3 regions of the Paraliobacillus sediminis genome follow, and region 2 is predicted to be linked to each of the others. Evidence: riboswitches for the same ligand, from Rfam matches in the RefSeq annotation. Region 2 holds a riboswitch; each other region holds the start of a gene.
The links. A riboswitch is a leader RNA that binds a small molecule or an ion and turns the genes downstream of it on or off. The one in region 2 is predicted to bind preQ1.

Region 1 (7,739 bases), on a different contig from region 2:
CTCCCGTCTAGCTTCAGCATAACTCGTTGGTGTTTCGTAAAGTTTAACAAACTCTACACGGTTTTGGTTTGATTGCTTTAGAAGGGCTTGTTCCATCTTTTGATAAATCCAAACCACCATATTTTCTGCCGTTGTGTTCATATTAGGTAACGTATCGTTTAAATAACGATGATCAAGATGAATTTCAATCTCTTCCTTCCAAATCTCTTTGATATCGCCAAAGTCAATAACCAAGCCAATCTCATCTACCATACCACTTATTCCGAAAATAACTTTGTACGTATGTCCATGTAAGTTTTTACACTTTCCCTGATAACAATGAAGGTGATGTGCAGCATCAAAAGTGAACTCTTTACTAACCATCACCCGTTTTGTATGATATTTGAGCTCATGATGTTTTATATCCTCATTAATCTTCTGTAAGTTTTCAACAATTGTAAAACCGTACATTAACCGCTCACCTCATTACGTTCTTTAAGGTACGTATCGAGTCCGTTCTGACGTAACTTACATGATGGACATTCTCCACAACCGTCCCCGCGAACACCGTGGTAACAGGTTAATGTTTTTTCACGAATATAATTGAATCGATTTAACTCATCTGCTAACTTCCATGTCTCGGCTTTATCTAACCACATTAGTGGCGTATGAATAACAAATCCATCATCCATTGATAAGTTAAGTGTGACATTTAACGATTTAATAAATATATCACGGCAATCTGGATACCCACTAAAATCTGTCTCACATACACCTGTGATAATGTGTTTTGCACCAATCTGTTTAGCTAATATCGTAGCAAAAGATAAAAAGAGTAAGTTTCTACCAGGAACAAATGTCGAAGGTAATTCGCCATTATCACCATCTTTAACCTCGATATCATCACGCGTTAACGCACTTGGCGCTAATTGGTTTAACAAAGACATATCTAAAACATGATGCTTGACGTTTAATTCTGTAGTAATTTCTTTCGCAACTTCTATTTCATTATTGTGCCTTTGATTGTAATCGAATGTGACAGTTTCAACATGTTCATAATTTTGAAGTGCCCAGAACAAACAGGTGGTGCTATCTTGTCCTCCACTAAATACAACAATTGCTTTACTATTTTTTTTCATAAAAAAATTCTCCTTCCATTAAAAAAGAGAATTCTACACACCATACAAAACAAAAAAACGTCACCTAAAGGAAGGTAGCGTCCATCCTTAGTTTTTTATAGAGGGTGTAGCTAGAACCTCTCCTGCAAGATTGCAGACTTAATATTTATTTTCTAGTTACAGTATAGCATAAAATATTATTGAAGTGTTTTTTGATGTGTTCTACCCATCTTTTTAAATAAATCGGGACATCTGTCCATATCATTTTGTTTGTAATCCCATAGTATACTCTTAGAGTCATTAAGAAAAGGAGGGATTTACAAATGGGTGAACCAGTAGCAGCTGCACCAGCAGGATTTGGTGGAGGTTTTGCATTACTCATCGTATTGTTTATATTGTTAATAATTATAGGAGCTTCTTATGGTGGAGGTTTCGGTTACTAAAAAGAAGAAAATCTGTCTAACGAATAGATAAGGAGGAAAAATATATGAGTTTAGGATATGGCGGTTATGGCGCTCCAGTCGGATACGGTGCAGGTGCTGGATGTGGTGTAGTTCCAGGCGCGGGATTTGGCGGAGGATTTTCATTAATTGTTGTATTATTTATCCTTCTAATTATTGTAGGTGCAGCTATTTATTAATAGCTAAATAATAGAAATATGAGGCGTGCACCGAAGATTATGTGCACGCCTTATATTATTTCATATATTTAGGTATGCTTGATTTCCTGTTTTTTTGACCATTGGGTTATACTTTTGTAAACATCTTTACTAAAAACCTTATAACCCTCAGCTGTAAGGTGAATACCGTCATCACTAATTAATTCGGCTAGATCTCCTGCTTTTTTTATTGCGCTTCTAACATCAATTTTAAGCACGCCTAACTCATCTGCTAATTTATTAAGATTGCGGTTATAAATACCATGCCAGTGTTCAATACCACCCATGGAACTAATCAGATGTCCAACTACATCGGTATATTTGTCAGAAATACTTTTATAATAACGTACTGGATCTAATGGTGGCAATGTAGAAATAATAGGTGTTATGCCACTTTCTTGTACTTTTGTAACCATTGTTCTAATGTTATCTATATAGCGATCAATTGGAACGATGGGAGCGTGTTCAACGCCTGGACTTTTGACAACCTCTTTCCAATTAAAGTTGCAATCATTTCCACCAATTTCGATTATGGCATAATCAGGATGTTGTTCAATTACGTCTTTATCTAATCTGGAAAGCAGAGAATCAGAATTATCATTAAAAACACCTTTGTTAATAACGGTAACATCTTCTCCCTCATTTTCAGCAAATAATTGTTGTAAAAAGGCTGGATAGTTTTCTTTCAAAATACGTAATCTTCCCTTTGCTACAGATACACCACGCGTAAGGCTATCGCCGAAACAAATTATTTTCATATCTATCACCTTCTATAATTCAATAATACCTATATTATAGCATTATTTCATTCGAATAATGCACCAATAATTATACGAATTTCGACTATTTGCTAAAGGTTATTTTCAAAAATATTGTTGTTTTTTATTATACATAAAATTAATATTATTGGAAATTATGCTATTATAGAATATATCAATAGTTGCATTTATAAAGGAGTGAAGTTAGGAATGAACGATGTTTTCATCGTATCTATGTTGGCATTTCTATTTTTGACATACAAATTCATCAAAGTTTTTAAGACTAAAGAAGTTCCTAAAAACAATAAAATTATCGCTTGGTCTATATATGGATTTTGCATTGTTGGATTGATTTCAGTAAATATGCTGTTTTAGCTGGTGTTATATATTTAATAAATATTTTATTCTAAATAACTAACCCTTCTCTCCGTTACCTTAATATTTTAAGGGGTTAGAAAGAAGGGCGAAAATTAGTGTTTTGTTGCTCTTATAATTTTGGCTTTTAATCAGTTCTTATAGTCTTAATATTAGCTATTTCTTAAATTTCCTCGGGTATGATACATATTGCTAAAATATAAATCAAAACTAAAGTTGGATTAAATATTGTCAAAGCTGTATATACCAATCTTAAAATTGTTGGGTCAATATTATAGTAATTACCAATTCCTCCAAATACACCAAACAATTTCCTATCACCAAGAGAACGGGTTACTCTTTTTATCAATTTTAATCCTTCCTTCCCATTAAAACGCTATATATAATTATACGATTTTCGATTGAAAAGGTGTCATAAAGCATTGATCGTGTTGGTTCATATGCAAATTATTCAGTTAAGTAAGTAACGGTCTCTTTATCCGATTTAGTTGGTAAGCTAAACGCTTGCTGATAGGCTTCATGACCTTTACCAGTAATAATAATCCAATCACCATTTTGACTGGTTTCCATTGCTTGTTGAATTGCTAAGGTTCGATCTGGAATAACTAATCCTTTATGGTTACCAATAGTGTTGTGGATATTTTCAAGTGTCTCAATCATAACTTCTAAAGGTACTGCATTTAAATCATCCAATGTTAACAAATATTGATCACTAAGTTCAGCTGTAATTTCAAGCATGTCTCTTCTCTTAGCTTTATCTCGATTCCCTCTAAAGCCAAATATATGAACAATTCTTTTAGCCCCAGCTGTTTTAGCAGTATGTAGACAATGATAAAAAGCGTCTGTTGTATGCGCGTAATCAACAACAACATTTGCGCCATTCAGTTGTGGAAACACTTGAAATCGTCCATCAACACCTGGAAAGTCTTTTAATGACTGACTTATTAATTTTTCGTTAGCTCCAAGTTGTCGTGCAACTGCATAAGCCATACTGGAATTATATATATTATGAATGCCCTTCATAGATGGATTTATTTCTTCGGTTCTGCCTTGGTTTTTAAGTTTGAAAGAACCATCCTGTTTGGTTATTTCAATACAGTAGTCGTTAGAAGAACTTTTACCTATTGTAGAAGTTTTAATTTCACGATGCTTTAACCGTTCATTTAACTTCTTGCCCCAACTATCATCAGTATTTATAATAGCTTGTCCATTATCTTTTAACATTTGAAAAAGAGTTGCTTTTGTCTCGAAATATTCTTCAATAGAATCATGGTAATCTAAGTGTTCGTGACTTAAATTAAGAAAAAGACAAATATCAAAATGCATCCCTTCAAGTCGATTTTGTAATAATCCGTGAGAAGAGGCTTCCAAAACAATGACTTGATCTTCACTTATATCCAATAATTTATTAAGTGAGAGTGACCCAGGAGTTGTGTTAATGGATGGATTACTTTCTCCATTTATTATCGTTTCAATTGTGCCTACTAATCCGCATGACATGGCATTGCTTTCTAAGATATGCTTAACGAGATAACTTGTAGTTGTTTTCCCATTAGTTCCTGTTATAGCAATCATTATTTTATTTTGAGATGGATTTCCATAAAAGTTCCCCGCTATGATCGCTAACGCTTTGCGACTGTTATCGACACAAATATATGGTACAGATAAATCAGTAAGCTTTTGTTCTCCGACGATGACAGAAGCCCCATTTTTAATTGCATCTTCAATATAATCGTGTCCGTCTGCTGTATACCCTTCAATGGCCACAAAAATAAAACCTGGTTTTACTTCAGAAGAGGATTCAGCAATACCGTGAATTTCTATCTTATTTAAATTGTTTTCTTTAATCAGTTTGTATTCTATATTCCCCAGCAAATTTAATAGCTTCATGATGTATAACTCCTTATTCATACGTACTCTTTTAAAATTGTCTAATACACAAAATAATACCCGTTAATTAACGTTTTAAAACTGAGATTTATTTACATTATTATTACCTAAGACTTCTTATAATACTCAAGTAAAATTTTTACTTAATCTGAATACATTAATAATCCTTTACTTGTTATGTACAGCTTGATACACACTGGGTATGATAATTGGATATAAGAATTAAAGGAGGAGATTCGACGATGAGTCATCAGAAAGATGCTGACATAATTAAAACGTTGCACGAATGTATGGAGGCTTGTAATCATTGTTACACCTCTTGTTTTGAAGAGGATGCAAACAAAATGGAAGCATGCATTCGTTTAGATCGAGAATGCGCAACAATTTGTGCTTCTTTTGAACAAGCTCTTTCATATGATACAGCTTTTGTACAAGAATACGCACAGCTGTGCGCAACAGCATGTAAAGTCTGTGGTGATGAATGCGCTAAACATGAGCCTGACCACTGTAAAAAATGTGCTGACGCGTGTTATGTATGTGAAGATGCTTGTAAAAAATTAATAACATAATATAAAAGAACCTCCAGTTTACCTGCATTTCAAGCTGGAGGCTCTCTTTATTTACTGTCATACAGACGTTTTCATTAGGAAAATACGTTTATTATAAACCTATTAACTTACTGGAGTGGTGGTGTTCCATGAATATAGATAGGTGCTGGCATTAAACTAGGATTTTGACCATTCGCCTGTGGGTTTTGAATATACTGGAAGTTTCCGTTTCCGTCCATTGATTTACCGCTTGCCCAGCGCCCTGCTTTACTCTCTTCGCCTTCAGAAAAGTTCATAAATGCATATGCTACATCCTGCTTCTGTTTTTCAGCATTAAATGTTGATGGTACAACAGCACCGTGCTTTTGTTCTAATTCTTCAATTGCAGCCATCCATTGATTTTGATGCATCGTATCTCTCGCAATAAGGAAGGAAAGCATATCCTTCACACCAGGATCAGTTGTGATTTCATATAATCGTACGGCTTGTAGTCTTCCTTGAGATTCGGCGTTTAAATTCGCTCTAAAATCAGCAAGTAAATTTCCACTAGAAATGGTATATCGTGCGTTCCAAGGATAACCAGCACTATCATTTGGTTGTGCTCCTAGACCGTTAACGATAGCGTGCTGTGGATTCATCCCACCTAAAACTGCTTCAATTACAGGATCTTTTGCTCCTGCCTCTTGATCTTGCACTGGTGCATTGTCCAAAAGTTGTGCGATCATAGTAGCTAACATTTCCACATGTGCTATTTCTTCTGTTCCAATATCTAAAAGCATATCTTTGTATTTCCCGTTTGCTCTGCAGTTCCAACCTTGAAATAAATATTGCATCATTACCGATATTTCGCCATATTGGCCACCTAAAATTTCTTGAAGTTTTTTAGCGTAAACAGGATCAGGTCTAGTTGGTTTCGCCGTGTACTGAAGTTTCTTAATATGTGAAAACATTTTAGTCACTCCTTTTTTCCTTATCATGGCTAAAAAATAACTATTTATTCGCATAGCCTTTCAGTAACTCGAATAAAAATAGTACAAGCCAGTAAAAGGAGTGATTTTGGTGGGTGTATTTTTAAGTTATCTCGTATTGGGTTTATCTTTAGCTGCTCCAATAGGTCCGATTAATGCAGCACAAATTAATCAAGGTATTAAAAATGGTTTTTTTCATTCATGGTTGATCGGATTAGGTTCGATTGTTGGTGAATTTCTATTCATCATTGCAATATTTTTTGGGCTTGTTCATTTTTTAGAAATGCCAATCATGAAAACATTTCTATGGTCATTCGGTACGTTTGTACTTCTCTACACAGCAATTGAGAACATGGTTAGTGTACCTGAAATAGACAATTCAACTAATAGACAAACGGATTCACTAAAAAAAACCTTTTGGAGCGGTTTTTTCTTAACTATAACGAATCCATTATCAATTTTATTTTGGCTTGGGATTTATGGGTCTATATTGGCGAATACAATTCATCGCTATGATATGCCACATGTTATCATGTATGGTAGTGCTGTTTTGTTAGGATTAATGATGTGGGATGTTACGATGGCAGTTCTCTCTAGTAGTTTTAGAAAGATTTTAACACCAACTTTGCTTAAAACAATATCGTTTGTATCAGCCTTATCGTTATTCGGATTTGCTGGTTATTTTGGTTTTCAAGCACTTCAGTTGTTATTTCGGTTCTAACCGCCACTTTTTCCTCATAATCAAAGTGACAATTGATATGATTAGTATAAAGGCAAAACTAATAAAAAAACCAATTCGAGCTACTTTATCAAATAATGTTCCAATAATACCAATGAATAATAAGCATATACCTATCCATCGTTTGACTTTTTTCCAAACACTTATATCGATCAGTTTATGGTAGGAAAACAAAATAAAAACCCATATATACAACAACATGAGACTTGCAGCAGTTGTTAAATACTCATAAATTTTCCCTGGTAAGAGTATAGCCACCACAATTGAGGCAATTAGTCCAATAGCTGTAAGAATAACTGAATAATAAGGCACATTTCGTGGTCCAGTCTTAGAAAACAGTGCTGGTGCATCTTTATCTTCAGATAATGAAGTTAAGATTGTTGTAATACCATACAGTGACGCAACCATGGTAGAGAATCCACCTATTATTAGTACACCATTGAATATGTGCGCAATGACAGTTAAATCAAATTGATTAATAACCATAATAAAAGGGCTCTCGTCAGTGGTGAATTTCTTATTTGGTGCTATCCAAACCGCTAAACCAATAGAAATCACATAAATAATCGTTAAAACAGAGAGCATCACTCTTCCAGCTTTCGGGGCCTCTTTCGGGTCTTTAAGTTCATTGGACATGATCCCCATGACCTCGATACCTCCGAAAGCATATAACACATAGATAAAAGCAGTCCAAACTCCTGTGAAA
Region 2 (7,739 bases):
GGATAATAATGGTAGTCTTAGATTATCTATGTTTATGAAATAATTATATTTGCTATTCAACTAACGGAACAGTCATCTTTAATAAAGATAACGATTTATATGGTGAAATCGATATAAAAAGAAATTTTAAATTAGAGGAGAGATTGATTTGAAGAATAAATCAAGAAAATCTTTAACAAATAGGTTATTAAAACCAATGAAGGTGATAAAATTGAAAAAGAGGATTCCTAATAGTAGTATACTTATAATATCAATGCTAATAAGTGTGTTTTACTACACAGGTTTAAATAAAAAAATAGCCATTAATTGGTTGAACTGTGAAGTTGCCACTACTACAATCGAGTCAATAGCTTTACATTCAATGCCTTTCATAATGATTCTAATTTATGCTCTATTTCGTTTCATATTTAGAACTTCCCAAGATAATATAAGCGATAATATGAAAGAAATACTAATTATGATTACTTTATTAACGATTTTTACAATCTACATGACGATCATTATTATTAATTTGGGTTACAATCTTGATGTGAACGTAATAATGGGACTAATTTTTTCATTTATCTTAATGATCACCGGTTATTTAATGCCAAACGTAAAAACAAATTCGATAGTCGGAGTGCGTACAGAATGGACAATGAGTGATGAAAGAGTTTGGGATATAACACATCGATTCACAGGTAAGTTGTCCCTTTTGACCGGTATTATAAGTATCATACTTATAATAATTATTCCCAAGTACAGCTTTATCTATGGATTTTCTTTGGTTATGATAGTTGCTGCTATAGCGATAATCCACTCTTATATAACATATAAAAAAATTGTCAATCTGGATAGTTAACACTAAATAAAACTTTTTTTAGGGCTGTGTTTCGATATGAAACTGAACTTACATAGCCACGTGTGCCGCACATTCGAATAATATTGTACTAATGGGCGTAATCAAAAATTTCAAGGGTGTTAAATTATATTCCATTGAATCAGAGAAACGCAATAGTTAGAATAAATTACAAATAAAAAAAGAATATCCAATTGGATATTCTTTTAAACGCCACGCTTATTACCCCAGACAAGTGCATGAACTTGTGGCAGAACACGAGCATGATTTAATTTTGTGGATGCAACAACTTTATCTATCAACCATTCATATTTATCTAGTAGATGACTGGCAAGGTTTGCTGCGTTATTTTCTGCGAGTTCATCATTACCTACTTGCAAAAAGAACGCAATAGTAGGATATCTTTGGTGGACCTTTTCCGCATACAGTAAGTCTGCGTCATCGAATACGACTACTTTTAGACTGGTCTGATGTATATGATTACCAGTTTGTAAGTTCTCAATAATAAGATCAAGTTTCTCCCAATCTGTCTTCATCTTTGAACTTGGTGGTTTTGGTGAAATAGTGAGGTCATTAACCTTAAGAAACCATTCCTGCCAACGACTTCCTTGTGTTTCAAGTGCTACTTCCATATCGTGGTCATGCAAGGCGTCAACTAACTCATCAAGCTTTGCCAAAAGTGCAGGATTTCCACCTGATATTGTAACATGATCAAATTTATCTCCACCTGTTTCTTTTAGTCTATCCATAATTTCATCTGCAGTGAGTCTTTCAATTTGGTCCTTTGCACTGCCGTCCCAAGTAAAAGCAGAGTCACACCAAGAGCAACTGTAATCACAACCGGCTGTTCGAACAAACATTGTTTTCCGACCAACGACCATACCCTCACCTTGGATGGTTGGTCCGAATATTTCTAGTACAGGGAATTTATTCAACGTTCATCCACTCCCGTCTAGCTTCAGCATAACTCGTTGGTGTTTCGTAAAGTTTAACAAACTCTACACGGTTTTGGTTTGATTGCTTTAGAAGGGCTTGTTCCATCTTTTGATAAATCCAAACCACCATATTTTCTGCCGTTGTGTTCATATTAGGTAACGTATCGTTTAAATAACGATGATCAAGATGAATTTCAATCTCTTCCTTCCAAATCTCTTTGATATCGCCAAAGTCAATAACCAAGCCAATCTCATCTACCATACCACTTATTCCGAAAATAACTTTGTACGTATGTCCATGTAAGTTTTTACACTTTCCCTGATAACAATGAAGGTGATGTGCAGCATCAAAAGTGAACTCTTTACTAACCATCACCCGTTTTGTATGATATTTGAGCTCATGATGTTTTATATCCTCATTAATCTTCTGTAAGTTTTCAACAATTGTAAAACCGTACATTAACCGCTCACCTCATTACGTTCTTTAAGGTACGTATCGAGTCCGTTCTGACGTAACTTACATGATGGACATTCTCCACAACCGTCCCCGCGAACACCGTGGTAACAGGTTAATGTTTTTTCACGAATATAATTGAATCGATTTAACTCATCTGCTAACTTCCATGTCTCGGCTTTATCTAACCACATTAGTGGCGTATGAATAACAAATCCATCATCCATTGATAAGTTAAGTGTGACATTTAACGATTTAATAAATATATCACGGCAATCTGGATACCCACTAAAATCTGTCTCACATACACCTGTGATAATGTGTTTTGCACCAATCTGTTTAGCTAATATCGTAGCAAAAGATAAAAAGAGTAAGTTTCTACCAGGAACAAATGTCGAAGGTAATTCGCCATTATCACCATCTTTAACCTCGATATCATCACGCGTTAACGCACTTGGCGCTAATTGGTTTAACAAAGACATATCTAAAACATGATGCTTGACGTTTAATTCTGTAGTAATTTCTTTCGCAACTTCTATTTCATTATTGTGCCTTTGATTGTAATCGAATGTGACAGTTTCAACATGTTCATAATTTTGAAGTGCCCAGAACAAACAGGTGGTGCTATCTTGTCCTCCACTAAATACAACAATTGCTTTACTATTTTTTTTCATAAAAAAATTCTCCTTCCATTAAAAAAGAGAATTCTACACACCATACAAAACAAAAAAACGTCACCTAAAGGAAGGTAGCGTCCATCCTTAGTTTTTTATAGAGGGTGTAGCTAGAACCTCTCCTGCAAGATTGCAGACTTAATATTTATTTTCTAGTTACAGTATAGCATAAAATATTATTGAAGTGTTTTTTGATGTGTTCTACCCATCTTTTTAAATAAATCGGGACATCTGTCCATATCATTTTGTTTGTAATCCCATAGTATACTCTTAGAGTCATTAAGAAAAGGAGGGATTTACAAATGGGTGAACCAGTAGCAGCTGCACCAGCAGGATTTGGTGGAGGTTTTGCATTACTCATCGTATTGTTTATATTGTTAATAATTATAGGAGCTTCTTATGGTGGAGGTTTCGGTTACTAAAAAGAAGAAAATCTGTCTAACGAATAGATAAGGAGGAAAAATATATGAGTTTAGGATATGGCGGTTATGGCGCTCCAGTCGGATACGGTGCAGGTGCTGGATGTGGTGTAGTTCCAGGCGCGGGATTTGGCGGAGGATTTTCATTAATTGTTGTATTATTTATCCTTCTAATTATTGTAGGTGCAGCTATTTATTAATAGCTAAATAATAGAAATATGAGGCGTGCACCGAAGATTATGTGCACGCCTTATATTATTTCATATATTTAGGTATGCTTGATTTCCTGTTTTTTTGACCATTGGGTTATACTTTTGTAAACATCTTTACTAAAAACCTTATAACCCTCAGCTGTAAGGTGAATACCGTCATCACTAATTAATTCGGCTAGATCTCCTGCTTTTTTTATTGCGCTTCTAACATCAATTTTAAGCACGCCTAACTCATCTGCTAATTTATTAAGATTGCGGTTATAAATACCATGCCAGTGTTCAATACCACCCATGGAACTAATCAGATGTCCAACTACATCGGTATATTTGTCAGAAATACTTTTATAATAACGTACTGGATCTAATGGTGGCAATGTAGAAATAATAGGTGTTATGCCACTTTCTTGTACTTTTGTAACCATTGTTCTAATGTTATCTATATAGCGATCAATTGGAACGATGGGAGCGTGTTCAACGCCTGGACTTTTGACAACCTCTTTCCAATTAAAGTTGCAATCATTTCCACCAATTTCGATTATGGCATAATCAGGATGTTGTTCAATTACGTCTTTATCTAATCTGGAAAGCAGAGAATCAGAATTATCATTAAAAACACCTTTGTTAATAACGGTAACATCTTCTCCCTCATTTTCAGCAAATAATTGTTGTAAAAAGGCTGGATAGTTTTCTTTCAAAATACGTAATCTTCCCTTTGCTACAGATACACCACGCGTAAGGCTATCGCCGAAACAAATTATTTTCATATCTATCACCTTCTATAATTCAATAATACCTATATTATAGCATTATTTCATTCGAATAATGCACCAATAATTATACGAATTTCGACTATTTGCTAAAGGTTATTTTCAAAAATATTGTTGTTTTTTATTATACATAAAATTAATATTATTGGAAATTATGCTATTATAGAATATATCAATAGTTGCATTTATAAAGGAGTGAAGTTAGGAATGAACGATGTTTTCATCGTATCTATGTTGGCATTTCTATTTTTGACATACAAATTCATCAAAGTTTTTAAGACTAAAGAAGTTCCTAAAAACAATAAAATTATCGCTTGGTCTATATATGGATTTTGCATTGTTGGATTGATTTCAGTAAATATGCTGTTTTAGCTGGTGTTATATATTTAATAAATATTTTATTCTAAATAACTAACCCTTCTCTCCGTTACCTTAATATTTTAAGGGGTTAGAAAGAAGGGCGAAAATTAGTGTTTTGTTGCTCTTATAATTTTGGCTTTTAATCAGTTCTTATAGTCTTAATATTAGCTATTTCTTAAATTTCCTCGGGTATGATACATATTGCTAAAATATAAATCAAAACTAAAGTTGGATTAAATATTGTCAAAGCTGTATATACCAATCTTAAAATTGTTGGGTCAATATTATAGTAATTACCAATTCCTCCAAATACACCAAACAATTTCCTATCACCAAGAGAACGGGTTACTCTTTTTATCAATTTTAATCCTTCCTTCCCATTAAAACGCTATATATAATTATACGATTTTCGATTGAAAAGGTGTCATAAAGCATTGATCGTGTTGGTTCATATGCAAATTATTCAGTTAAGTAAGTAACGGTCTCTTTATCCGATTTAGTTGGTAAGCTAAACGCTTGCTGATAGGCTTCATGACCTTTACCAGTAATAATAATCCAATCACCATTTTGACTGGTTTCCATTGCTTGTTGAATTGCTAAGGTTCGATCTGGAATAACTAATCCTTTATGGTTACCAATAGTGTTGTGGATATTTTCAAGTGTCTCAATCATAACTTCTAAAGGTACTGCATTTAAATCATCCAATGTTAACAAATATTGATCACTAAGTTCAGCTGTAATTTCAAGCATGTCTCTTCTCTTAGCTTTATCTCGATTCCCTCTAAAGCCAAATATATGAACAATTCTTTTAGCCCCAGCTGTTTTAGCAGTATGTAGACAATGATAAAAAGCGTCTGTTGTATGCGCGTAATCAACAACAACATTTGCGCCATTCAGTTGTGGAAACACTTGAAATCGTCCATCAACACCTGGAAAGTCTTTTAATGACTGACTTATTAATTTTTCGTTAGCTCCAAGTTGTCGTGCAACTGCATAAGCCATACTGGAATTATATATATTATGAATGCCCTTCATAGATGGATTTATTTCTTCGGTTCTGCCTTGGTTTTTAAGTTTGAAAGAACCATCCTGTTTGGTTATTTCAATACAGTAGTCGTTAGAAGAACTTTTACCTATTGTAGAAGTTTTAATTTCACGATGCTTTAACCGTTCATTTAACTTCTTGCCCCAACTATCATCAGTATTTATAATAGCTTGTCCATTATCTTTTAACATTTGAAAAAGAGTTGCTTTTGTCTCGAAATATTCTTCAATAGAATCATGGTAATCTAAGTGTTCGTGACTTAAATTAAGAAAAAGACAAATATCAAAATGCATCCCTTCAAGTCGATTTTGTAATAATCCGTGAGAAGAGGCTTCCAAAACAATGACTTGATCTTCACTTATATCCAATAATTTATTAAGTGAGAGTGACCCAGGAGTTGTGTTAATGGATGGATTACTTTCTCCATTTATTATCGTTTCAATTGTGCCTACTAATCCGCATGACATGGCATTGCTTTCTAAGATATGCTTAACGAGATAACTTGTAGTTGTTTTCCCATTAGTTCCTGTTATAGCAATCATTATTTTATTTTGAGATGGATTTCCATAAAAGTTCCCCGCTATGATCGCTAACGCTTTGCGACTGTTATCGACACAAATATATGGTACAGATAAATCAGTAAGCTTTTGTTCTCCGACGATGACAGAAGCCCCATTTTTAATTGCATCTTCAATATAATCGTGTCCGTCTGCTGTATACCCTTCAATGGCCACAAAAATAAAACCTGGTTTTACTTCAGAAGAGGATTCAGCAATACCGTGAATTTCTATCTTATTTAAATTGTTTTCTTTAATCAGTTTGTATTCTATATTCCCCAGCAAATTTAATAGCTTCATGATGTATAACTCCTTATTCATACGTACTCTTTTAAAATTGTCTAATACACAAAATAATACCCGTTAATTAACGTTTTAAAACTGAGATTTATTTACATTATTATTACCTAAGACTTCTTATAATACTCAAGTAAAATTTTTACTTAATCTGAATACATTAATAATCCTTTACTTGTTATGTACAGCTTGATACACACTGGGTATGATAATTGGATATAAGAATTAAAGGAGGAGATTCGACGATGAGTCATCAGAAAGATGCTGACATAATTAAAACGTTGCACGAATGTATGGAGGCTTGTAATCATTGTTACACCTCTTGTTTTGAAGAGGATGCAAACAAAATGGAAGCATGCATTCGTTTAGATCGAGAATGCGCAACAATTTGTGCTTCTTTTGAACAAGCTCTTTCATATGATACAGCTTTTGTACAAGAATACGCACAGCTGTGCGCAACAGCATGTAAAGTCTGTGGTGATGAATGCGCTAAACATGAGCCTGACCACTGTAAAAAATGTGCTGACGCGTGTTATGTATGTGAAGATGCTTGTAAAAAATTAATAACATAATATAAAAGAACCTCCAGTTTACCTGCATTTCAAGCTGGAGGCTCTCTTTATTTACTGTCATACAGACGTTTTCATTAGGAAAATACGTTTATTATAAACCTATTAACTTACTGGAGTGGTGGTGTTCCATGAATATAGATAGGTGCTGGCATTAAACTAGGATTTTGACCATTCGCCTGTGGGTTTTGAATATACTGGAAGTTTCCGTTTCCGTCCATTGATTTACCGCTTGCCCAGCGCCCTGCTTTACTCTCTTCGCCTTCAGAAAAGTTCATAAATGCATATGCTACATCCTGCTTCTGTTTTTCAGCATTAAATGTTGATGGTACAACAGCACCGTGCTTTTGTTCTAATTCTTCAATTGCAGCCATCCATTGATTTTGATGCATCGTATCTCTCGCAATAAGGAAGGAAAGCATATCCTTCACACCAGGATCAGTTGTGATTTCATATAATCGTACGGCTTGTAGTCTTCCTTGAGATTCGGCGTTTAAATTCGCTCTAAAATCAGCAAGTAAATTTCCACTAGAAATGGTATATCGTGCGTTCCAAGGATAACCAGCACTATCATTTGGTTGTGCTCCTAGACCGTTAACGATAGCGTGCTGT
Region 3 (7,739 bases), on a different contig from region 2:
ATTGAATCGTTAATAGCTACCAATGTCATTCAAGGTGGAATGATTCCTAAAGTGAGAGCAGCTTTAGCAGCACTTGCAGAAAATGTACCAGAAGTGGCTATTGTTAATGGAATGGATGCACAAGCTTTACTTGATTTTATCGATGGTAAAGCAGTAGGTACAAGAATTCGACTTGAGGAGGTTAGTCATGTCTGAAACAAGTTCTACAACTCAAATGTCAGCAGTAATGCAAACGTACAATCGTTTTCCCATCACATTAATGAAAGGGAAAGGAAGCTATGTTTGGGATGATACGAATAAAAAGTATTTAGATTATACAGCAGGAATTGCAACATGTAACTTAGGTCATGTTCCTGATGTTGTCAAAGAGGCAATTGACAATCAGTTAGAGAATTTATGGCACTGCTCCAATTTATATCAGATTCCGTCACAAGAAGCGTTAGCGAAGAAGTTGGTTGACAATAGTGCTGGTGATCAAGTTTTCTTTTGCAATAGTGGAGCTGAAGCGAATGAAGCGGCAATAAAAATCGCTAGAAGATATGCACAAAAAGTAAAGCAAAACAACGCCTATGAGGTTGTTACATTTAATCAGTCCTTTCATGGTCGTACATTAGCGACACTATCCGCAACTGGACAAGAAAAAATTCAAGAAGGCTTTCAGCCATTAATGCCAGGTTTTCGTTATTTACCTTATAACGATATAGCTGCTTTAGAAGATTTAATCCATCCCGAGACATGTGCGGTTATGCTGGAACTTATTCAAGGTGAGGGTGGTGTAATTCCAGCTAATCCTGTATGGGTTGAAAAACTTGTTCAACTATGTAAAGAAAATGACGTCCTTATCATGGTTGATGAAATTCAAACTGGCATGGGACGAACAGGAACGCTGTTTGCCTATCAACAATATGGATTTGAACCAGATGTAATTAGTGTGGCAAAAGGATTGGGTTCAGGTTTCCCAATTGGTGCTTTAATTGCTAAAGAGTATGTGGCAAAAGCATTTGAACCGGGATCACATGGCAGCACATTTGGAGGGAATCCACTTGCATCAACTGCTGGTTTAGCAACGATTACAGCGATGACAGATACGGATTTCCAACAAAAGTCTAATGTGCAAATGGAATATCTATGGACGAAATTAGAAGAACTAAATACCAAGTATGATCAGATAAGCAACATAAGAGGAAAAGGATTCTTAATTGGTATTGAAGTTACTGGTAAAGCTATTGATTATGTTACAAAGGCTCGAGAAGAGCATCAATTGCTTATTCTAATAGCTGGAGAAAAGGTGATTCGAATCCTTCCACCAATCACGACAACAAAAGCAGAAATTGATCAAGCGCTGGATATTTTAAATAAACTGTTTGCAGAAATGGGTTAGTCACTAAACTTTCTTACTATAAGAACAAGTGCGAAACGTTGACTACTTTAGGTTTAAAGTACATCTTATGTTACTTGACAGTTTCTAAATAAACATGCTTTCTAAAAAAATGTTGTATATTATGAAACAACCATAAATTCCGACGTAAACTTTATCATCACGCTACGTCAGCAAATGGTCTCGCTTTCCGTGCCCACGGAAAACGAAGTATATTTCCAAAGCGGTATGTCGCGTTATCATTATATATCACGTTCGAAGAATTCATCGCAATGTTACTTACGAAATGAGCACGAAGTCACCTTCATCTTTTGATTGCGAGACTTCCTAGTAACGTTAAGACTTAAATACCTGTTTCAGTCTGCGAAAGTTGAGTCACTAAATGAAAGTAAATTCGTTGACATCTTACTTGGGCCTCTATATAATAGTCCGAGTATATGGATACGATTCCGTTATAAAATGGGAGAGGTTCTTAGCAACAAACCCTCTATAAAAAACTAAGGACATATGACTGCAAAAGCCATATCCTTATAGGGATGGGCTTTTTTAATGTGTATGCAAAAGGGAGGTTAGCCAGATGGCTGGAAGAAGAGATGAAGACTTACAAGATCTATCGTTACTAGGGAATCAAGAGACGAAATACGCATTTGACTATACACCTGAAGTATTAGAAACGTTTGATAATAAACATCCAAATCGTGATTACTTTGTTAAGTTCAATTGTCCTGAATTTACAACATTGTGTCCAAAAACACATCAACCCGATTTTGGTGCTGTATATATTAGTTATATTCCAAGTGAGAAGATGGTCGAAAGTAAATCATTGAAATTATATTTATTTAGTTTTCGTAACCATGGTGATTTTCATGAAGATTGCATGAACATTATTATGAATGACTTAATTGAATTAATGGATCCAAGATATATAGAAGTTTGGGGTAAATTTACGCCAAGAGGTGGTATTTCTATTGATCCCTATTGTAATTATGGCAAAACAGGAACAAAGTATGAAAAAATAGCAGAGCATCGTTTAATGAACCACGATATGTACCCAGAAAAGATTGATAATCGCTAATGAGGGTTAGCTAAAGAACCTCCTTATATAGGTTAGGGGAGAAATGAAATGTTTGTCTATTTAAACGCATTATTTGTTGGATTATTAATATTATCAAATATTATTTCGGTTAAATTATTTAGCATTGGTGAATTTATCTTACCGGCAGCTGCAATTGTATATGTTGTCACTTATCTTATCACCGATGTTATTGGGGAAGTTTATGGTAAAGAGGCAGCAATGAAAACAGTTCGTGCTGGTTTTTTCACACAGGTAGTTGCACTTGTTTTCGTATTTATAGCGATTCACTTACCAGCAGCTTCTGCTTTTGGAATGCAAGCTGAATTTGAAGCGATATTAGGCGGAAGCTTCCGCGTTATGATTGCTAGCCTTTTAGGATATGTCGTTAGTCAACATATTGATGTGTCGATTTTTCATCGTCTTAAAAAACAACATGGTGAGAAAAAATTATGGCTACGTAATAACTTATCAACGATTTCAAGTCAATTGTTAGATACCATTATTTTTATCGTTGTTGCGTTTGTAGGAACAGTACCGTTTAATGTCTTAATTGGGATGATTCTTACACAATATGTTTTTAAATTTATCGTAGCAATTGCAGACACGCCGATCGCATATTTACTTGTTCGTTTAGCGAAAAAAGAGCAAGCAAAACAAGAACCAGCACCGGAAATGAAAGTTAGTTAATAGAGAAACCAGTACCCTTTACTAGGCGTACTGGTTTTTTGTTGGCAATTAAGAACATTGCTATCATTTCACACAATGTTTTTAATTTAGTAAGATGGTATAAAGAAGTAAATGCAATTACTCTGATTCTGGATCTTTTTTTGATAGAGTAGAAGATAGAAGGGAAGCTAGAATATACATGACGTTCTCTAAAAAAATAATATATGAAGGTTTTATGGTATTCTTGGCAACGTTATCCATTGCAACTTTATGGACTGACCTGCCATATACCAGTTATATTGTCTGGATCACGTGGGCTATATTCTTTGCTGACTTCGTATACCGTTTATATAAGAGTGAAAGTAAGTTTGACTTTTTGAAAAGTAATCCATTTTTACTAGTAGCAGCGATCCCTTTAGATGCTGTATTTCAAGTAGCTCGTTTTGCACGTATTCTACATCTGCTCCGGCTAAAAACGATTACAAAATATTATACGATGCCTTTTGTATCGTTTCTAAAGAAACAACATTACGGCTTAACTTCAGCTGTTATTTCGGTATTTTTAATTTGTATGATGGTAATTCTGGTGGTGATAGAACCGGGAATTATGAGTATGACAGATGCGGGTATTAGTGTAGTGACTGCAGTTACCTTTTTTGGTGAAGCGGCATTTTCTCCAAAAACAATGGTTGGGCATACTATTGTTGTTTTGATTACGATTATCGGTGTCATGATACATGGCTTTGTGATTAGTTTAGCTTTCGATTACGTAGCAAATACCAGATGGTTTAAGAAGGTAAAAGAAAAAACGTTCCAAAAAACGAATGCATGATAAAAAAAGGAGTGTAAAAAGCAAATGACAAAAACATTTAAAGCATATCAACTAACAAAAGAAAATGAGACAGTTACAGGAGCAGTAACAACACTAACAACAAACGATTTACCAGAAGGCGAGGTACTTATTAAAGTACATTATTCTAGCATCAATTATAAAGATGCAATGGCTAACACGAATAATAGTGTGATTGTAAAAAACTATCCTCAGATCCCTGGTATTGATTTAGTTGGTGAAGTTGTAGAGTCTGCTGATGATCAATTTGAAGAAGGTGATCATGTTATTGCAACGAGTTATGGGATAGGTGTCACACATGATGGCGGGTATAGTGAATATGCGCGTGTAGGCTCAGAATGGGTACTTCCCTTACCAAACGGACTTTCAATGAAAGATGCAATGTTATTTGGAACAGCAGGATTTACGGCAGCACTATCAATTGATCGTCTAGAGAAGAATGGATTAACACCTGAAAAAGGTCAAGTACTCGTGACAGGTGCTACTGGTGGAGTAGGAAGTATAGCAGTTGCTATGTTAGCTCACAAACGTTATAACGTTGTTGCAAGTACTGGTAAATCCGAGGCAACAGACTTTTTAAAGAAACTTGGCGCGAAGGAAGTGATTAGTCGTGAAGCGGTTTTCGATGGAGAAGTTAAGGCTGTAGCGAAACCACAGTGGGCAGCAGCAGTTGATCCTGTTGGTGGAAAAACATTAGCTTCTATTTTAGGTAAACTGCACTATGATGGTGGCGTAGCTGTTAGTGGATTAACGGGTGGCGTAGAAGTTCCAACATTTGTTTATCCGTTTATCTTACGAGGTATTAGCTTAATTGGAATTGACTCTGTTAATTTTCCAATGAATAGAAGAAAAGAGATTTGGGATCGGGTTGCGACTGACTTAAAACCAAGCAAGGATATATTGGAGATTATCTTGAATAAAGAAATAGGTTTGGAACAATTAGCGGATGAATTACCTAATTTGATTGCTGGAAAAGCTTTGGGAAGAACGATAGTTAAAGTCGTGACGAAATAATTAGATCGAACTAACAATAACAAGAATAAAAGTATACTTTCTTATTTATTGAAAACACTATGTTTGATAGTAAATAAGAAAGGAATGACTAATTGTGAAAATGCGCAAGAGATTGTTATTGTTAGTTCTTTCAATGGTTATGCTTGGTTTTGGAGCAACGATGGTTGGGGCAGAGAAAGACCATCCGAAACCAAAATTTCAAGAAGTTGAATTAAGTGAAAAGCAAACCAAAGAATTGAAAACAATGTATGAGGACTTGGTTAATCAAAGAAAAGGAATTGTTGAGAAGTACAAAGAGTTTGGTGTCTTATCAGAAGAAGATGCTACAAAAATGGAAGAACATTTAGATATGTTTATGGAAAAGATGCAGGAAGATGGATTTGTTCCGAAATGGCAGGAACATAAAAAGAAAGATAGCCAGGATTAATTATACGAAAACCCAATTCTAATAGAGTTGGGTTTTTTGTGTAACAATCTTGAAAGTTGTTTACATGAATAATAAATTTTATTGCATAACTTGTATGGCTTTTAAGTATATTTAGTATAAGAGATATATAATAGATTTAAAAAATCACAAAAATTAAAACTAGTATTCCCTTTTAATACGCGGTTTTTCTAATTTAAAAGACCCTTTTTAAAATTAATTTATAAAAATATCATAATATATATTGATTGTACGTACAAATTATATTACTATAAGATTAAATGATATAAAAATTACGTATGAAATCAGGTTCATATTGAAAGGCGTTGACTAAATTATGTTAGAAGTATTAAAAGAACAAGTGCTTGAAGCAAACTTAGCTTTACCGAAACATCAATTAGTCACTTTTACCTGGGGTAATGTAAGCGGTTACGATAAAGAATCAAACTTAGTCGTGATTAAGCCTAGTGGTGTACCATACGAAGAATTGACTACAGATGATATGGTTGTTGTTGATTTAGATGGGAATATCGTAGAAGGAAATAAAAAGCCATCTTCCGATACAGCCACTCATCTTGTATTATACAAGAATTTCCCTGGAATTGGTGGGGTTGTTCATACGCATTCACCTTGGGCAACAAGTTGGGCACAGGCAGGTACGGGGATTCCTGCTTTAGGAACGACCCAGGCAGATTACTTTTATGGATCTGTTCCATGTACAAGGCGTATGACGGAAGATGAAATCAAAGGCGAGTATGAATTAGAAACTGGAAATGTAATTATTGAGACATTTAGGCATGTGGATCCACTCGCAGTGCCCAGTGTACTAGTTCATAGTCATGCACCTTTTAACTGGGGTAAGGACCCAGCTGAAGCTGTGCACAATGCAGTTGTATTAGAGGAAGTAGCTAAAATGGCGTTACGCACCTATCAAATTAATCCAAATACGCCAAATATGCAACAAGTTTTATTGGATAGACATTATCTAAGAAAACATGGTAAAGACGCTTATTATGGGCAATAAAAGGAGGTAGTCCAACTTCCACATGAAAGAGAAATATGCAATAGGTGTTGACTATGGCACGGAATCAGGGCGAGCGGTACTAGTATCACTTGCTACAGGTAGGGAAGTTATTGATCACATAACACCTTATCGACATGGAGTTATTGATGAGACATTACCAAGCTCAGGGGAAAAACTAGGCTATCAATGGGCGTTACAATATCCACAAGATTATTTGGAAGTATTAGAAACATCTATTCCAGTAATAGTAAAAGAATCACGTGTAGATCCAGAAGATATTATAGGCATTGGTATTGATTTCATTGCATGTACAATGTTACCGGTGGATGCTAACGCTTGCCCCTTATCTTTTGATCAAAAATGGGAAGACAATCCACATAGTTGGGTGAAACTATGGAAACACCATGCAGCTCAAGAAGAAGCAAATAAATTAAATGAAATAGCAAAGCAAAGAGGAGAAACATTCTTGTCACGTCATGGTGGCAAAACGTCATCTGAGTGGATGATTGCGAAGATATGGCAAATCCTTAATGAAGCACCAGAAATATATGAAGAAGCAGATAAATTTATTGAAGCTACGGATTGGGTTGTCTCACAATTATCAGGCAATTTAATTCGGAATAGTTGTGCTGCAGGTTATAAATCTATCTGGCACAAAAAAGATGGTTACCCTAGCAATGACTCTTCAAAGCATTGGATCCACGTTTAGAAAATCTTACAGAAACGAAATTACGTGGCGATGTAGTTCCATTAGGTACAAAAGCTGGTGGGTTAACTCGTGAAATGGCTAAGAAAACTGGTTTAAAAGAAGGTATGGCAATTTATGATAAGTTATACCAAGAATACGTAACGCTTCATGACTATCTTGGGCGTGGAGAAAATAATGTAATGAAACGATTAAAAGCTATTCGTTAAAGTTTATAAAAGATTAATTGGAGGAGAGAGAATATGTTAAAAACAAAACCGTACGAATTTTGGTTTGTTACAGGAAGTCAACCGTTATATGGGGAAGAAACACTTAAAGAAGTGGAAGACAATTCAAATAAAGTTGTAGAAGGCTTAAATAGCGCAGGCAAATTGCCTTTTAATATTGCATTTAAAGAAGTATTGACGACATCAGATAATATTCATAAACTTGTTATGCAAGCAAATGCAGATGAAAATTGTGCAGGGATTATCACATGGATGCATACTTTCTCACCTGCAAAATCATGGATTGCAGGATTAAAGGCTTTACAAACACCATTATTGCATCTTCATACGCAATACAATCGTGATATTCCATGGGAAACGATCGACATGGACTTT

Region 1: another riboswitch for preQ1. It lies ahead of queC (7-cyano-7-deazaguanine synthase QueC); the one in region 2 lies ahead of queC (7-cyano-7-deazaguanine synthase QueC).
Region 3: another riboswitch for preQ1. It lies ahead of queF (preQ(1) synthase); the one in region 2 lies ahead of queC (7-cyano-7-deazaguanine synthase QueC).

Annotation. Positions count from the first base shown of each region.
Region 1 covers NZ_QJSI01000003.1:606,941-614,679, reverse strand. Annotated here, with positions in the region: gene queD (6-carboxytetrahydropterin synthase QueD) at 1-450, opposite strand, end outside; gene queC (7-cyano-7-deazaguanine synthase QueC) at 450-1,118, opposite strand; PreQ1 riboswitch class I at 1,200-1,244, opposite strand; gene D2K60_RS15715 (YjcZ family sporulation protein) at 1,421-1,540, shown strand; gene D2K60_RS15710 (YjcZ family sporulation protein) at 1,585-1,737, shown strand; gene D2K60_RS15705 (SGNH/GDSL hydrolase family protein) at 1,806-2,513, opposite strand; gene D2K60_RS15700 (PspC domain-containing protein) at 3,052-3,237, opposite strand; gene D2K60_RS15695 (UDP-N-acetylmuramoyl-L-alanyl-D-glutamate--2,6-diaminopimelate ligase) at 3,336-4,778, opposite strand; gene D2K60_RS15690 (four-helix bundle copper-binding protein) at 5,021-5,347, shown strand; gene D2K60_RS15685 (manganese catalase) at 5,455-6,276, opposite strand; gene D2K60_RS15680 (LysE family transporter) at 6,386-7,015, shown strand; gene D2K60_RS15675 (amino acid permease) at 7,001-7,739, opposite strand, start outside.
Region 2 covers NZ_QJSI01000002.1:377,203-384,941, forward strand. Annotated here, with positions in the region: gene D2K60_RS08005 (SdpI family protein) at 149-841, shown strand; gene queE (7-carboxy-7-deazaguanine synthase QueE) at 1,045-1,773, opposite strand; gene queD (6-carboxytetrahydropterin synthase QueD) at 1,766-2,233, opposite strand; gene queC (7-cyano-7-deazaguanine synthase QueC) at 2,233-2,901, opposite strand; PreQ1 riboswitch class I at 2,983-3,027, opposite strand; gene D2K60_RS08025 (YjcZ family sporulation protein) at 3,204-3,323, shown strand; gene D2K60_RS08030 (YjcZ family sporulation protein) at 3,368-3,520, shown strand; gene D2K60_RS08035 (SGNH/GDSL hydrolase family protein) at 3,589-4,296, opposite strand; gene D2K60_RS08040 (PspC domain-containing protein) at 4,835-5,020, opposite strand; gene D2K60_RS08045 (UDP-N-acetylmuramoyl-L-alanyl-D-glutamate--2,6-diaminopimelate ligase) at 5,119-6,561, opposite strand; gene D2K60_RS08050 (four-helix bundle copper-binding protein) at 6,804-7,130, shown strand; gene D2K60_RS08055 (manganese catalase) at 7,238-7,739, opposite strand, start outside.
Region 3 covers NZ_QJSI01000001.1:384,187-391,925, forward strand. Annotated here, with positions in the region: gene argB (acetylglutamate kinase) at 1-195, shown strand, start outside; gene D2K60_RS01715 (acetylornithine transaminase) at 188-1,381, shown strand; PreQ1 riboswitch class I at 1,838-1,885, shown strand; gene queF (preQ(1) synthase) at 1,956-2,453, shown strand; gene D2K60_RS01725 (queuosine precursor transporter) at 2,502-3,140, shown strand; gene D2K60_RS01730 (hypothetical protein) at 3,319-3,951, shown strand; gene D2K60_RS01735 (acrylyl-CoA reductase family protein) at 3,976-4,983, shown strand; gene D2K60_RS01740 (DUF2680 domain-containing protein) at 5,084-5,410, shown strand; gene araD (L-ribulose-5-phosphate 4-epimerase) at 5,745-6,431, shown strand; partial or broken gene D2K60_RS01750 (FGGY family carbohydrate kinase) at 6,454-7,253, shown strand; gene araA (L-arabinose isomerase) at 7,380-7,739, shown strand, end outside.